Oceanicoccus sp. KOV_DT_Chl: one gene and its partner. The protein of the gene in region 1 interacts with the protein of each later gene in a pairwise test. Links are inferred from orthologs where the notes say so. Each region holds a gene or a part of one and is shown on either strand. Other genes may lie near its edges. The genes, in order: grpE and groL.

What was found.
Region 2: the proteins of grpE (region 1) and groL interact in binary tests that used the Escherichia coli proteins (3 or more experiments, as listed by UniProt). The link is inferred for Oceanicoccus sp. KOV_DT_Chl from one-to-one orthologs.

What each region holds. Positions count from the first base shown.
Region 1 is NZ_FQLF01000005.1:208,993-212,243, reverse strand. What follows is about bases 328-3,251. They hold grpE (nucleotide exchange factor GrpE), read left to right. Parts: upstream 328-1,454; coding sequence 1,455-2,048; downstream 2,049-3,251. Other genes in these bases: dnaK (molecular chaperone DnaK), read left to right, coding at 2,196-3,251; hrcA (heat-inducible transcriptional repressor HrcA), read left to right, coding at 328-1,232. Outside these bases: UNITIG_RS18330 (pyridoxamine 5'-phosphate oxidase family protein), read right to left, coding at 1-39; more of hrcA, read left to right, coding at 189-327. UniProt on the Escherichia coli protein: Participates actively in the response to hyperosmotic and heat shock by preventing the aggregation of stress-denatured proteins, in association with DnaK and GrpE. It is the nucleotide exchange factor for DnaK and may function as a thermosensor.
Region 2 is NZ_FQLF01000005.1:53,259-56,493, reverse strand. Bases 251-3,158 are described here. They hold groL (chaperonin GroEL), read left to right. Parts: upstream 251-832; coding sequence 833-2,485; downstream 2,486-3,158. Other genes in these bases: UNITIG_RS17570 (SDR family NAD(P)-dependent oxidoreductase), read left to right, coding at 2,926-3,158; UNITIG_RS17580 (co-chaperone GroES), read left to right, coding at 484-777; UNITIG_RS17585 (FxsA family protein), read left to right, coding at 251-300. Outside these bases: more of UNITIG_RS17585, read left to right, coding at 1-250; more of UNITIG_RS17570, read left to right, coding at 3,159-3,235.

The DNA of each region.
Region 1 (3,251 bases):
CCAAGGGGTTTCCTCTAGCCACGGGTGGGCAAAACTCATTGTGTGATCCTTTATTAAATTATTGTTTAGGTGGGCTGGATTGTTACATGAATCAGCTGCCGCGTTGCGGAGCTTTTAACATCTTTACATGCGGTCCATTTTTATCGTTTACTGACAATATAGTAGTAGCTTTGAAGAGAGGATTAGCTATGAGCACCGAGATCGTCAGCGAGCGGGCACAAGTGCTGTTAAAAACGCTAGTGCAGCGCTATATCCGCGATGGTCAGCCGGTGGGTTCGCGCAGTTTATTGGAGGATTCCGGTCTGGCGGTCAGCCCGGCCACCGTGCGCAATGTCATGTCAGATTTGGAAAGCATGGGCTTTATTACTTCCCCGCATACCTCGGCAGGGCGCATACCGACGACGCAAGGTTACCGTTTATTTGTCGATAGCTTGTTAACCATGCAGCCAATCAATGCCCATGCCTTACAAAGTCTGGAGCAACAGTTGGACCCCGATAAAAGCAGTAAGGAGCTAGCCCAAACCGCTTCAAAATTATTATCAACGATCACCTCACAGGCGGGGTTGGTCAGCGTGCCCAAACCGAAGAAACAGGCATTGCGGCAGGTTGAGTTTTTACCGCTCTCGGGTAATCGGGTGTTGGTGATTTTAGTGATCAATGAGCGTGAGGTAGAAAACAGGGTGCTTCACACGCATCGCGAGTACACCGCAGTGGAGTTGCAACGGGCGACAGCCTTAATCAATCAGCGTTACGCCGGGCAAAGTTTGGGGCAGGTGCGGCGCTCGGTGCTGGCCGCTATGCAGCAGGATAAGGATTCTATTGATAGTTACTTGCAAACGACGCTGGATTTGGCCAGCCAAACGTTCACCGAGGATGCCGATGCCAGCGACACCGATTATGTGGTGGCTGGCGAAGGGCAGTTGGTGGGCATGAGCTCCGCGGAAGATATTGGTCGTTTACAGGGCCTGTTTGAAGCCTTTGAACAAAAGAAGGATATTCTGGAATTGGTCGATCGCAGTATTCAGGCGCAGGGCATTCAGATCTTTATCGGTGAGGAATCGGGCTATGACATGCTCGGCGGGTTTAGTCTGATCACCGCGCCCTACCAGGCTGATGGGGATAATCTGGGGGTGCTTGGCGTTATTGGTCCCACCCGGATGGCCTATGAGCAAGTAATTCCCATCGTTGATGTCACAGCGCAAATGCTGAGTTTGGCGATGAAGAAGTCCTGAGTCTGACTGGCGAAGGTTTATATTACGCTTAAATTGCAAAATCAGGGCCTCTCTTGCCTCTCGTTTTCTATTCTAACTCATTGAATATATTGGTTTTTCCTCTATTATTTCCGGCCCGCAAATAATCCCCTTGAATTAAACACCTTTGCCCCCATATAGCAGGGCAGTAACGCCAGCGTGCTGGTTGATTTAAAACCTGAACCTGTAGGATTGGAGAGCACAGTGTCCAACGAAGAACAAACTAACCCTGAAGTAGAAGAACTAGTGGATGAGATTGCCGCAGATGATGCTGAAGTGAATGCCGCTGAAGCTGAACAGGCGCAAAGCCCGGAAGCGCAAATAGAAGAGCTGCAAGAGCAGCTGGCTAAAACCAAGGATGACGCTTTGAGAACGCTGGCCGAAGCGCAGAATATCAAGCGCCGCGCCGAGCAGGACATAGACAAAGCCCGTAAATTTGCGCTGGAGAAATTTTCTACCGACCTGTTAGCGATCGCCGATAACCTGCAGCGTGCAGTGGATGCCGCTGACAAAGACAATGAGTCGTTAAAGCCGCTGGTCGAAGGTGTTGAGCTGACCCAAAAAGCCTTGAATGACACCTTTGCCAAACATGGTGTACTGAAAGTTGACCCCATAGGCGAACCATTTGACCCCACCTTTCACCAAGCGATTTCAATGGTTGAAAACCCTGATGTCGAACCTAATACCGTGACTATGGTGATGCAGACTGGATATACCTTGAACGAGCGCTTGCTGCGCCCAGCGATGGTGATGGTATCGAAGGCCGCTCCAGCTGCCTCGGTTGACGAGCAGGCTTAACGGTCCGCTGTTATAAGGGCTGATTTTTAAACAATTTGTGGTAAATGCGGGCTTGAATAATTTGGCTTCGCACCCATATAGACAACAACTGAATTGAAACGCTGATGTTAATGATGATCAGCAATGAAGAGTAACTGGAGAACAACAATGGGTAGAATTATTGGTATTGACCTCGGCACCACCAACTCCTGTGTGGCAGTGTTAGATGGTAAAAGCAGTAAAGTAATCGAGAACGCTGAGGGCGATCGCACCACACCTTCTATTATTGGTTATACCGAAGATGGTGAGATTCTGGTTGGCCAGAGTGCCAAGCGTCAGGCGGTCACCAATCCACATAACACCTTATATGCAGTTAAGCGTTTGATCGGCCGCAAATTTAAAGATGATGTGGTGCAAAAAGACATCGGCATGGTGCCTTATAAAATCGTTGCAGCCGATAACGGTGATGCCTGGGTTGAAGCGCGCGGCAAGCGTATGGCTCCACCACAAGTGTCTGCTGAAGTATTGAAAAAAATGAAAAAAACCGCTGAAGAATATCTGGGCGAACCAGTGACTGAAGCCGTAGTCACTGTACCTGCTTACTTCAACGATTCGCAGCGTCAGGCCACTAAAGATGCCGGTAAAATCGCGGGTCTGGAAGTTAAGCGCATTATCAACGAGCCAACGGCGGCAGCGCTGGCTTATGGTATGGATAAAGCACAGGGCGATCGCACTATTGCCGTATACGATCTAGGTGGTGGTACCTTCGATATTTCTATTATTGAAATTGCTGAAGTAGATGGCGAGCACCAGTTTGAAGTGCTATCTACCAATGGTGACACGTTCCTGGGCGGTGAAGATTTCGATATGCGCTTGATCGAGTATTTGGCCGCTGAGTTCAAAAAGACTAACGGTATGGATCTGAAAGGCGATCCATTAGCGATGCAGCGCCTAAAAGAAGCGGGCGAAAAAGCCAAAATTGAATTGTCTTCTTCGCAGCAGACTGAAGTGAACCTGCCTTATATTACTGCGGATGCGTCTGGTCCCAAGCACTTGGTTGTGAAACTAACTCGCGCCAAATTAGAATCCTTAGTAGAAGATTTAGTGGCCAGAACAATAGAGCCGTTGAAAGTCGCATTAAAAGATGCCGGTTTATCTACCAGTGAAATTAACGATGTCATTCTGGTTGGTGGCCAAACGCGTATGCCACTAGTACAGGCTAAA
Region 2 (3,235 bases), 160 kb from region 1 along the record:
GCTGAAGAAATCCTCTCTGGTTTGATGTTGGCTATTGGTGGTGCGCTGTTGCTCACCCCTGGGTTCGTGACGGATTTACTGGGTTTTGCTTGTTTGTTGCCGCCTACCCGCAAGTTAATGGTGGTGGCATTAGTCAAACGTGGCATATTGATGGCTACCCAGCAAGGTGCCGGTTTTCAGCGCCCCGCCGGCAGCGGGACTACCTCAGACCAGCCATTTACTGCCAGAAAGCATTTTAGCGACTCCTCCTCACGGCTTTCAGGCGATGTGCTGGATGGCGAGTATCGTCGAGATGATTAAGTAACCTGTTGTTTTTATTGTACAAATTATTGTTTTTAGCACTCTTTTGTATTGAGTGCTAAAAAAACTCTGTTGCACCCTTGATATACCTTTTTCCTACCCCCATATACCGTTGCATCCCGGGTTGTTCCGGATATTTTAACAATTCATAACCATTAACTTAGATTTTGGAGAACGACCAAAATGAACATTCGTCCCTTATACGATCGCGTTGTCGTACGTCGCAATGAAGAGGAAGCTACCTCGGCAGGCGGCATCGTGTTAACTAGCTCAGCTAAAGAAGTGCAGAACCGTGGTGAAATTGTTGCCGTAGGTGATGGTGCTGTACTTGAAAGCGGTGAATTACGTGCTTTGCAAGTTAAAGTAGGTGATAAGGTTATCTTCGCTCAGCACATGCACGGTGCAATCACTATTGAAGAAGACGGCGCTGACTACATCATCATGTCAGAAAGAGACATCGCTGGCGTTATTGCATAAGCGCAATAACGACCTCGGCAATTTCAATCTTACTTATTATAGTTAAAGGAAAAAGATCATGGCTAAGCAAGTAAAATTTGGTGACGAAGCTCGCCAAAAAATGCTATCCGGCGTTAACATTCTGGCTAACGCAGTTAAAACTACTCTGGGACCTAAAGGTCGTAATGTTGTACTGGATAAAGCGTTCGGTGCACCTACTGTGACTAAAGATGGCGTATCAGTAGCTAAAGAAATCGAGCTGGAAGACAAGCTTGAGAACATGGGCGCGCAGATGGTTAAAGCCGTTGCGTCAAGAGCATCTGATGATGCCGGTGATGGTACTACTACTGCTACAGTATTAGCTCAGGCAATCGTTAACGAAGGTCTGAAATCAGTGGCTGCTGGTATGAACCCAATGGATCTTAAGCGCGGTATTGATCAAGCGGTTACTGCGGCTGTTGCTGAAGTTCAGAAGATGTCTACGCCATGTGCTGACGGTAAAGCGATTGCACAGGTCGGTAGTATTTCTGCTAATAGCGATGTGCAAGTAGGTGACATCATTGCTGAAGCAATGGAAAAAGTAGGCAAAGAAGGCGTTATCACTGTTGAGGAAGGTAATGGTCTGGAAAATGAATTAGACGTCGTAGAAGGTATGCAGTTTGACCGTGGTTACCTGTCGCCTTACTTCATTACCAATTCAGAAAATATGTCGGTTGAGCAAGAGTCGCCATACATCCTTTTAGTCGACAAAAAGATTTCCAATATCCGCGAATTACTTCCTGTACTAGAGCAAGTTGCTAAAGCGGGTCGTCCTTTAGTGATCGTTGCTGAAGATGTTGAAGGCGAAGCGTTAGCCACATTAGTCGTTAACAATATGCGCGGTATTGTTAAAGTGTCAGCGTGTAAAGCACCTGGTTTTGGTGATCGTCGCAAAGCGATGTTAGAAGATATCGCTATTCTGACTGGCGGTACTGTGATTTCTGAAGAGGTTGGTTTAGAGCTAGAAAACACTACTCTTGAACACTTGGGTACTGCCAAGCGCTTCACTATGGATAAAGACAACTCTGTGATCGTTGATGGTGCGGGTAATGCTGCTGCTATTCAGGATCGTGTTGCCGCTATCCGTGTGCAGATCGAAAACACGACTTCTGACTACGACCGTGAAAAATTACAAGAGCGTGTTGCTAAATTGGCTGGCGGTGTTGCAGTCATCAAAGTTGGCGCTGCTACTGAAGTAGAAATGAAAGAGAAGAAAGCCCGTGTTGAAGATGCCTTGCATGCAACTCGTGCGGCAGTAGAAGAGGGTGTGGTACCTGGTGGTGGTGTGGCATTGGTTCGCGCGCTACAAGCCATTGAAAACTTGACCGGTGCTAATGAAGACCAGACTGTTGGTATCAACCTGGCCCGTCGCGCAATGTCTGCGCCACTGCGTCAAATCGTTGATAACGCTGGTGAAGAGTCGTCAGTGGTCTTGGATAAGGTAATGCAGGGCGAGGGTAACTTCGGTTACAACGCCGGTACTGGTGAGTATGGCGATATGATTGCTATGGGTATCCTTGACCCAGCTAAAGTAACGCGTACTGCGCTACAGGCTGCAGGCTCCATTGCCGGTCTGATGATTACTACTGAAGTAATGATTGCTGATATACCCGTAGATGCGGGTGCTGCACCAGCAATGCCTGATATGGGCGGTATGGGCGGTATGGGCGGTATGGGCGGTATGATGTAAGGCGTAAGCTTTATGTTAGCTGCCTGAGTTTTGTTACTCAGCACAATAAAAAGCCCTGACAGTAATGTCGGGGCTTTTTTTTAGGCCCAGATACGGGGTATGAGTGACTTCAATAGATCTAGCCCTTACTGAATTGTACAGTAGGTAAATATTTGGACGAAAAAAACGGTAATGGCCGGTAGGAATAGCGCAGGCAATATTAGTTTACAGTCTCGTTTAACTATTGAGCATCCACGCGAAGGGGCGGCACACTGTACCCGCACAACATATTGCTTATCTTAAAAGACTATTGGAGCTGTGCCGTCTTGAGGTGGCAGTCGCTGATATACCTGCCTAACAGATCCGGCTAGGTAGATGATACGTAATACGAAGAGTTTTCGAAGAATAATTATCGGATTTGTTCGACATACATCGGCATATCCCCGGCAAGGACTACTGTTATGTATAACACGTTAAAATGCACTTTTCGCAGCCTGATATCGCCCGTGATATTCGTTTCCATTCTGATCGGGTCGTTGCTTCCTGTGGGTAGTCACGCAGGCCTTCACTTAAGTAAAGAGCCACTTAAAAGCAAGCTACCTCCCGCCAAAGTTATCCCCGCTGATGCAGAGTATATCCCTACGGTGTTGGTCACTGGGTCAAACCGGGGTATTGGTTTAGAGCTTGTTAAACAGTTTGCTGCCAATGGCTGGAATGTTATCGCCACTGCCCGTAAGCCACAAAAGGCGATAGCGCTGAATAAACTCGCAA